DNA from 3 places in the Bradyrhizobium sp. S3.3.6 genome. Region 3 is predicted to be linked to each of the others. Evidence: predicted binding sites of a transcription regulator. Region 3 holds the regulator's gene; each other region holds the start of a gene.

Region 1 (3,275 bases), on a different contig from region 3:
TCCACCGTCTTGAACTCCGCAGGCAAAATCACCTCCAGTAACTCCACGTCGTCAGAATAATCCAAGATCATGTGCTTGATCTTCGGCGGCTGGGTCCAGGCGCTGCCTTCCTTCATCAAGGTCTCGCCCTGCCCGTCCATGTAGGTCTTCACCCAGCCCTTGAGCACGTAGACCATCTGGAAGTCGACGTCGTGGAAGTGCAGTTTTGAGACCTCGGCAGGATCGCAGGGGCCTTGCAGGCGGATCACATGGGCTTGCGCGAGGCCATGGCTTGCAGCGGCGATGCCGAGGTCGCGGTATTTTGCGTAGGCGCGCAGGCCGTCGGCTTTGAAATCTTCCTCGCGATGGTGGCTGATGGCGATGCGCTGCTTCGGGCGCGCGGGTTTCTTCGTTGCGGCCTTGGTTGTTGTCTTGGCGGGCGTCGTGCGCGCCTTCGCTTTCACGGCTTTGCGCGCGGAGGATCGCGCGGCGGATTTGGCGCCGCTCCGCTTCTTCACCGCAGTCTGGGCTGCGCTGCGCGATTTTGTTTTCTTGCTTGTTTTCTTGCTTGTCTTCTTGGCCATGGGCCGGCCTCCCCTGGTGTTATCGGGAAAGGCTAGCACGGAAACATATCTCGTAGGGTGGGCAAAGCGGGAAGCGTGCCCACCATTGCAAATGGAAGCGCGGAGAGATGGTGGGCACGGCGCGCGAAGTGCGCGCGCCTTTGCCCACCCTACCGCACCGTCCAAGCCCTCAATTCAGCCGGAACACGCCATCCACGGCGCGCAGCTCGGCGGGCTTGATCAGCTTGGAATGCGCGACCGTCACCGAGTGAAGCGGGCCGTCGAGCTTCTCTTCCCAGAACGCCAGGAAATCCTTCAGCGCCGGGAATTTCGGAAACATGTCGTAGTTCTGCCAGACATAGGTCTGAAGCAGCGAAGGATGATCCGGCATCCGATAGAGAATCTGTGCCGTCGTCAGCCCGTAACCCAATAGCTGTTTCCGGAAATCGTCGGAAACGGCGCCCGCCCGCAAGCCCATGCCAACCTCCTTTGCAGGAGCGCATATTCAGGGATGGCTTGCCGGTACGCTGCTGACGAGCCACCCGGTGGAGATGCGCTCACATGAGAGAAATGTGACGCAAACTGACAATCCATCTCAAGCCCAAAAGTTTAACAAGCTGTTGAAATTCAATGCGTTAGCAGCAGACGCGGCTCCGTGCTAATACGGCCCCAAGGGCCCTCCAAGACCGGTTAACGATGGTAAAGGGATTCTGGCAGACAGGCCTTCTGAGTGCCGATTTTTCTGCTAGAAGCCCTTGCCCCCGCAAAATTCCTGTCCTATTTCAGCCTCACCTGTGCTAGCACTCGTGGGCACAGACTGCTAACGCCTAAAAATTCCCATACCGTGCAACTACTTAGGAGGACTGCATGAAATTCCGTCCGCTTCACGACCGCGTCGTGGTCAAGCGCATCGACGCAGAAGAGAAGACCGCCGGCGGCATCATCATTCCCGACACTGCCAAGGAAAAGCCCTCGCAGGGCGAAATCGTCGCCGTCGGCCCTGGTGGCCGCGACGAAGCCGGCAAGCTGATCCCGATCGACCTGAAGGTCGGCGACCGCGTGCTGTTCGGCAAGTGGTCCGGCACCGAGGTCAAGATCGACAATGTCGACCTGCTGATCATGAAGGAAAGCGACATCATGGGCGTCCTCGACGTCCCCGCTTCCAAGAAGAAGGCGGCCTAACAGCCCCCCTCTCTCCCCCAGCTAAACCCCTCAAGGAAAAATCCAGATGTCAGCTAAAGAAGTCAAATTCGGCGTAGATGCGCGCGACAAGATGCTGCGCGGCGTCGACATCCTCGCCAACGCGGTGAAGGTCACGCTCGGTCCCAAGGGTCGCAACGTCGTCCTCGACAAGTCGTTCGGCGCTCCCCGCATCACCAAGGACGGCGTCACCGTCGCCAAGGAGATCGAGCTCGACGACAAGTTCGAGAACATGGGCGCGCAGATGGTGCGCGAAGTCGCCTCCAAGTCCGCCGATGCGGCCGGCGACGGCACCACCACCGCAACCGTTCTCGCGGCTGCGATCGTTCGCGAAGGCGCCAAGTCGGTTGCCGCCGGCATGAACCCGATGGACCTGAAGCGTGGTATCGACCTGGCCGTGGAAGCCGTGGTCGCCGACCTCGTCAAGAACTCCAAGAAGGTCACCTCGAACGACGAGATCGCCCAGGTCGGCACCATCTCGGCCAACGGTGACGCAGAGATCGGCAAGTTCCTCTCCGATGCCATGAAGAAGGTCGGCAACGAGGGGGTCATCACCGTCGAGGAAGCCAAGTCGCTCGAGACCGAGCTCGACGTCGTCGAGGGCATGCAGTTCGACCGCGGCTACATCTCGCCCTACTTCGTCACCAACGCCGACAAGATGCGCGTTGAGATGGACGACGCCTACATCCTCATCAACGAGAAGAAGCTCTCCTCGCTGAACGAGCTGCTCCCGCTGCTCGAGGCCGTGGTGCAGACCGGCAAGCCGCTGATCATCGTCGCCGAGGACGTCGAAGGCGAAGCGCTCGCGACCCTGGTCGTGAACCGTCTGCGCGGCGGCCTGAAGGTCGCGGCCGTCAAGGCTCCGGGCTTCGGCGATCGCCGCAAGGCCATGCTGCAGGACATCGCGATCCTGACCGGCGGCCAGGCGATCTCGGAAGATCTCGGCATCAAGCTCGAGAACGTCACGCTCAACATGCTCGGTCGCGCCAAGAAGGTGATGATCGACAAGGAGAACACCACGATCGTCAACGGCGCCGGCAAGAAGGCCGACATCGAGGCGCGCGTGGCCCAGATCAAGGCGCAGATCGAGGAAACCACCTCGGACTACGACCGTGAGAAGCTCCAGGAGCGTCTCGCCAAGCTCGCAGGCGGCGTCGCGGTGATCCGCGTCGGCGGCGCGACCGAGGTCGAGGTGAAGGAGCGCAAGGATCGCGTTGATGACGCGATGCATGCGACCCGCGCGGCTGTCGAGGAAGGCATCGTCCCGGGCGGCGGCGTCGCCCTGCTCCGTGCTTCCGAGCAGCTCAAGGGCCTGCGCACCAAGAACGACGACCAGAAGACCGGCGTCGAGATCGTGCGCAAGGCGCTCTCCGCGCCCGCTCGCCAGATCGCGATCAACGCCGGTGAAGACGGCTCGGTGATCGTCGGCAAGATCCTGGAGAACAAGACCTACGCTTACGGCTTCGACTCCCAGACCGGCGAGTACGTCAACCTGGTCACCAAGGGCATCATCGACCCGACCAAGGTGGTCCG
Region 2 (3,275 bases), on a different contig from region 3:
AAAGACGCGTGAGTGAGGTGGGGGGAGTTCCTGATGGCTGTTCACCGCAAGCGTTTTCGTGTCGAGGATATCGCCGGTGGCGAGATGCCAATTCTTGACGTAGCAGAAGAGGCAGGCCCGATGCATACCGAGATTATGGCGGAGCTGCGCGCGATCCGCGCACAGATGGCAAGGGGTACTGTGCCCATGTCCGGCAGCGCAGCCATGGCGGCGATCGACGCCTCCACGAACCAGGAGCTTTCCGACGCACGCACGATGCTCGAGACCTATCGGGCCCAGATCGAGCAGTGCGAGAAGCTGAAGGTCGAGCTCGACCTCATCCATGACGCCATCGACCGCACCAAGCGCGAGATCGCGACGCTGCACGGCAAGAGCTTTGACGGCGGCGAAATGGCCAAGGTCAATGGCGAGCTCGGCGCGGTGGTCGGCGGCACCGAACAGGCGACCCAGCAGATCCTCGAAGCCGCGGAGTCGATCGACCAGGCGGCCAGCGCGATGTCCAAGGTGCAATCGGCCGATCAGCAGAAGCGGCTCGCCGACGACATCCAGGAACGCGTCATCTCGATCTTCGAGGCCTGCAACTTCCAGGACCTGACCGGCCAGCGCATCAGCAAGGTCATGGGCACGATGAAGTTCATCGAGCAGCACATCAATGCGATGATGGAAATCTGGGGCGGCGTCGACGCGATCAAGGCCCACGTGCCGGCGCAGGTGGATACCCGCAGCGACGACGACAAGCTGCTCAACGGCCCGAAGCTCGCCGGCGACGTCGGTCACGCCTCGCAGGACGATATCGACGCGCTGTTCGACTAGACTAAGCGACGCGACAGACGGAAAGCAAACGCCGGCGAGAAGCCGGCGTTTTTTCGTCATTGCGAGCGCAGCGGAGCAATCCAGAGTCCCTCCGCGGAACCAGTCTGGACTGCTTCGTCGCACCAGCGCAAAATTGCTTCGCAATTTTGTCGCGGGCTCCTCGCAATGACGAGCGGTTAGAGCTCGGCCCGCCTCACGCCCTCGGCGCGCAGCGGACGTAGACCATGTTGCCGTAGCGGGTGGCGGCGTCCTTGTCGACGAAGCGGGTGATCATGACGCGGCCGTCGAAGGAGACGATCTCGCGGTCCTGCTCGCCCGGCGTCGGGCCGGGGGGGCCGATATAATTCTTGCCGCCCGGCGAGCCCTTCAGCCGCAATTCCTGCGGCGTGGCCTGGTCGGCGAGATGCATGACCACGCCGCCGGAGGTGCCGGCGCCGATCACGTAGGGATTCTTGCACTGGGCGCGCGCGGCCGCCTCGGTGCGGGCGCGGTCGGCCGGGTTCTGGAACGAGGCGAGACCCCAGCGGCCGACGATCTCGTCGCCGCGGATCGAGGCTGGCATTTCCGGCCCGGTGCCCGGCTCGGCCTCGGGCGCCGGCTGGGACGAGGAAAAGGACGGCAGGCTCATGCCGCCGCCGCAGGCGCCGAGCAGCAGCGCCAAGCAAGAGGCCGCCGCCAGATTGGCAACCGTGCGCGCGTGAGCTGAACTGATCATGGCATTCCCCCGAACAAGACCATGGCCGCATCCCTCCCGCAGCCAAGCGCAAAACCGCAGCCGTAGCAATGACGTCTTAATATACGCCCGCGCCGGAATCGAGTTTCCGTAGACACCATCCTATATCCGCCTCACCAATCGCTTAACCACCTTTGCTTGACAGGATCGCAGTCAAGCCATATCCCCTGCGCACTATTAGCACTCGGAAAGACCGATTGCTAAGGGGCGCCGTTTGATCCTCGGGCAGAGGATGGACGGGAGCGCCGCCCTCACCCACTTCCGCTACTTTCGGAAAACTGAGCCTCCAAAGGGAAACGTCATGGCTAAGTCCAAATTTCGTCCGCTGCATGACCGTGTCGTGGTCAAACGTATCGATGCCGAGGAAAAGACCAAGGGCGGCATCATCATCCCCGACACCGCCAAGGAAAAGCCGTCCCAGGGCGAAGTCGTCGCCGTCGGCCCCGGCGGTCGTGACGAGGCTGGCAAGCTGATCCCGATCGACCTCAAGGTCGGCGACCGCGTGCTGTTCGGCAAGTGGTCGGGCACCGAGGTCAAGATCGACAACGAGGAGCTCCTGATCATGAAGGAGTCGGACATCATGGGTGTGATGGCCTAAGGCCAGACGCCTGAACAGCCGCTGAATGCCATGCCCGGATCATCAGGTCCGGGCATCCATCATTCCGCAGCACAGCATCAAACAAGACACATCACGACATAACAGGGATTGCAGACCATGGCTGCCAAGGAAGTCAAGTTTTCCGGAGACGCGCGCGATCGCATGCTGCGCGGTGTCGACATTCTCGCCAACGCCGTCAAGGTGACGCTCGGCCCCAAGGGCCGCAACGTCGTCATCGAGAAGTCGTTCGGCGCACCCCGCATCACCAAGGACGGCGTCACCGTCGCCAAGGAGATCGAGCTCGAGGACAAGTTCGAGAACATGGGCGCCCAGATGGTGCGTGAGGTCGCCTCCAAGACCAACGACCTCGCCGGCGACGGCACCACCACCGCGACCGTGCTGGCCCAGGCCATCGTGCGCGAAGGCGCCAAGGCGGTTGCCGCCGGCATGAACCCGATGGACCTCAAGCGCGGGATCGACATTGCGGTGACGGCCGTGGTCAAGGACATCGAGAAGCGCGCCAAGCCGGTCGCCGCTTCCTCCGAGGTCGCCCAGGTCGGCACCATCTCGGCCAACGGCGACGCCGCCATCGGCAAGATGATCGCGCAGGCGATGCAGAAGGTCGGCAACGAGGGCGTCATCACCGTCGAGGAAAACAAGTCACTCGACACCGAAGTCGACATCGTCGAGGGCATGAAGTTCGACCGCGGCTATCTCAGCCCCTACTTCGTCACCAACCCCGAGAAGATGACCGCCGAGCTCGAGGACGCCTACATCCTCCTGCACGAGAAGAAGCTCTCAGGCCTGCAGGCCATGCTGCCGGTGCTGGAAGCCGTGGTGCAGTCGGGCAAGCCGCTCGTCATCATCGCCGAGGACGTCGAGGGCGAGGCGCTGGCGACCCTGGTCGTCAACCGCCTGCGTGGCGGCCTCAAGGTTGCGGCCGTCAAGGCGCCGGGCTTCGGTGACCGCCGCAAGGCCATGCTGGAAGACCTCGCGATCCTGACCGGTGGCCAGCTGATCTCCGAAGATCTCGGCATGAAGCTCGAGAACGTCACGGTGAAGATGCTCGGTCGTGCCGGCAAGGTCGTGATCGACAAGGAGAACACCACGATCGTCAAGGGCGCCGGCAAG
Region 3 (3,275 bases):
TGCTTCCTGCCCGGCGGCAGCCTCGCGGTAAAGGAAGGCGAGCAGGTCGTGCCTGTGATCAACAAGATGGCGAAAGCGTTCTCGAACGTGGTGATGACGCAGGACTGGCACACGCCCGGCCACGTCTCGTTCGCTTCGGTGCATTCCGGCAAGAAGCCGTTCGAGACCATCGACCTGCCCTACGGCAAGCAGGTGCTGTGGCCCGACCATTGCGTGCAAGGCACCGACGGCGCCTTGCTGTCGAAGGACCTCTCGATCCCGCAGGCCGAGCTCATCATCCGCAAGGGCTTTCACAAGGACGTCGACAGTTATTCGGCGTTCCTCGAAGCCGACGGCAAGACCTCGACCGGACTTGCCGGCTATCTCAAGGGCCGCAAGATCAAGCGCGTCTTCGTGGCGGGTCTCGCCACGGATTTCTGCGTCGCCTGGACCGCGCTCGATGCGCGCAAGGCGGGTTTTGAGGTCTATGTCGTGGAAGACGCCTGCCGCGGCATCGACAATCAGGGCTCGCTCGCGAAGGCCTGGGCCGATATGGCCAAGGCCGGCGTGAAGCGGATTCAGTCTGCGGATATCGCGGCGAGCGCGTAAGGTTTTCGCACGGTCATTCCGGTTCGGCTCACAGAGCCGAACCCGGAAGCTCGAGATTCTCAGGTGCGCAATTGCGCGCCATAGTTCGATGCGTCGCATCGCCCCGGAATGACACCTCAATTTTCAGAACGCGGCTTGACGCCGCTCAGTCCGCCTCGTTGCTGTTCGCCGCGGGCGCGGGCTTGGTGCCACCCTTGGCGACGCCGACCAGCGCCGGTCGCAGCACGCGATCGCCGATGGTGTAGCCGGCCTGCATGACCTGCACCACGGTGCCCGCGGGCACCGACGCATCGGGCACCTCATACATCGCCTGCTGGAAGTTCGGATCGAACTTCTGGCCCTGCGGATCGAACTTCTTCACGCCGTGCTTTTCCAACGCGTTGAGCAGCGAGCGCTCGGTGAGCTCGACGCCTTCGATCAGCGCGATCAGGCCGGGATCGGCGGTGGCACGCGCTTCGGCCGGAACGGCGTCGAGCGCGCGCTGAAGATTGTCGGCAATGTCGAGCACGTCGCGGGCAAAGCCGGTGACGCCGTAGAGCTTGGAGTCAGCGACCTCCCTGGCGGTGCGCTTGCGCAGATTTTCCATCTCGGCCAGCGTCCGCAGCATGCGGTCGCGCGACTCGGCGGCTTCCTTCTGCAGCAATTCCACCGAACCCGGCTCGGGATCGTCGGGCATGATGTAGGGTTTTGACACCACCGGCTCGCCGGTCGCGGCGGTCGTGTCTTCGGGTTGCCGGTCTTGATCGGTCATCGGCTCTCTTTTCAAGCTCGTCTTACGGGATTTTGCTGGCCCGGATATCGTGCTTCGGGCGCTGAAAATCAAGCGCCCGTGATCGGCTCAAATGCCGGTCAGCCCCCCAGCAGGCGGCTGACGATGCGGGCGGCATAGTCCACGGTCGGGATCACACGGGCATAATTCAGCCGCGTCGGCCCGATCACGCCCAGAACGCCGACGATGTGGCCGGCCGCGTCCCGATAGGGCGAGATGATGGTGGAGGAGCCCGACAGCGAGAACAGCTTGTTCTCCGAACCGATGAAAATCCGCACGCCTTCGGCGGTTTCGGCGCGCCCGAGCAGGTCGATCACGCCGCGCTTGGTCTCGAGATCGTCGAACAGCAGCCGCACCCGCTCGAGATCCTCCAGCGCGTGCAAATCCTCCAGCAGATTGGCGTGGCCGCGAACGATGAGCTGGCGGTCTTCATTATCGCCGCCGGACCAGCTCGCAATCCCGGCCGAGATCACCTTTTGCGTCAATTGGTCGAGCTCGGCGCGAGCCTCGCCGAGCGCGGTTTCCAGCTCGAGTCGCGCCTCGGCGAGCGTCCGGCCGCGAATCCGCGAATTGAGGAAGTTGCCGGCTTCGGTGATGGCCGAGGAGGGAACCCCCGGCGGCAGCGTCAGCACGCGATTTTCGACCTGGCCGTCCTCGCCGACCAGGATCACCAGCGCCTTCTCGGGTTCCAGCCGGACGAATTCGATGTGTTTCAGCCGGGTATTCGATTTCGGCGTTAGAACGACAGCAGCGGTGCGGGTGAGACCCGACAGCCGCGTCAGCGCCTGGTCGAGCGCCGCCTCGACCGACTGCGCCTGCCCGACCGAGGTCAGCTGGCTCTGGATCGACTGCCGCTCGGCGTCGTTGAGGTCGCCGACCTGCATCAAGGCGTCGACAAAGAAGCGCAAGCCGAGTTCCGTGGGCAGCCGGCCAGCAGAGGTGTGGGGCGCATAAATCAGGCCGAGATGTTCCAGATCGGCCATGACGTTGCGGACCGAGGCCGGCGACAGCGGCATCGCGATCAGCCGTGAGATGTTGCGCGAGCCCACCGGCTCACCGGTCGCGAGATAGCTTTCGACAATTTGACGAAAGATGTCGCGGGAACGCTCGTTGAGCTGGGCGAGGCCTGCGCGCGGCGCGATCAGATGGATCGGATCGTGATGGGCCACAGGGTAACTCCTCTCAGATGCTGATAATTTGTCCATCCCCGAGGGTTCTGACAAGCGTGGCGTTTGCGGGGTGGAAAACCGGGGGTGAAAAAGCCTTGTCTTCCCCCCTTGCCGCCCACCCTCACCCCACCTACAAGCACCGCGAATAGCCCTTTTCCGAGAGTTTTGGAGGAATTCCCATGCGGCCAAGCCGCCGTGCGCCCGACGAATTGCGCCCCGTGACGCTGGAGCGTGGCGTGGTCAAATATGCGGAAGGCTCCTGCCTCGTGAAGTTCGGCGACACCCATGTGCTGGTCACCGCTACGCTGGAAGACCGTTTGCCTCCCTGGCTGAAGGGCCAGGGCCGCGGCTGGGTCACCGCCGAATACGGCATGCTGCCGCGCGCGACCTCCGAACGCACCCGCCGCGAAGCCGCCGCCGGCAAGCAGAGCGGCCGCACCGTCGAGATTCAGCGCCTGATCGGGCGTTCGTTGCGCACCATCGTCGATCTCGAAGCGCTCGGCGAGCGCCAGATCACGGTCGATTGCGACGTGCTCCAGGCCGACGGCGGCACCCGCACCGCCTCGATCACCGGCGCCTGGGTCGCGCTCGCCGACTGCATCAACTGGATGAAGACGCGCAACATGATCAAGGCCAACGTGATGCGCGACAACGTCGCCGCGATCTCCTGCGGCATCTATCAGGGCAAGCCGGTGCTGGATCTCGACTATGCCGAGGATTCGGAAGCCCAGACCGACGCCAATTTCGTC

Evidence for each region. Region 3 encodes HrcA, which represses chaperone genes, less so after heat shock. Its sites were predicted from a motif close to GTTAGCACTCNCNNNNNGNGAGTGCTAAC; they were not measured.
Region 1: a site for HrcA is predicted at 1,339-1,367, ahead of ABID59_RS14825 (co-chaperone GroES). Genes of this name have one in related genera too.
Region 2: a site for HrcA is predicted at 1,723-1,751, ahead of ABID59_RS03570 (co-chaperone GroES). Genes of this name have one in related genera too.

Annotation. Positions count from the first base shown of each region.
Region 1 is NZ_JBEPOT010000004.1:448,236-451,510, forward strand. It holds gene ABID59_RS14815 (cupin domain-containing protein) at 1-563, opposite strand, end outside; gene ABID59_RS14820 (usg protein) at 733-1,020, opposite strand; gene ABID59_RS14825 (co-chaperone GroES) at 1,410-1,724, shown strand; gene groL (chaperonin GroEL) at 1,771-3,275, shown strand, end outside.
Region 2 is NZ_JBEPOT010000001.1:733,169-736,443, forward strand. It holds gene ABID59_RS03560 (protein phosphatase CheZ) at 34-813, shown strand; gene ABID59_RS03565 (hypothetical protein) at 1,007-1,528, opposite strand; gene ABID59_RS03570 (co-chaperone GroES) at 1,848-2,144, shown strand; gene groL (chaperonin GroEL) at 2,262-3,275, shown strand, end outside.
Region 3 is NZ_JBEPOT010000014.1:20,107-23,381, forward strand. It holds gene pncA (bifunctional nicotinamidase/pyrazinamidase) at 1-588, shown strand, start outside; gene grpE (nucleotide exchange factor GrpE) at 734-1,339, opposite strand; gene hrcA (heat-inducible transcriptional repressor HrcA) at 1,438-2,526, opposite strand; gene rph (ribonuclease PH) at 2,706-3,275, shown strand, end outside.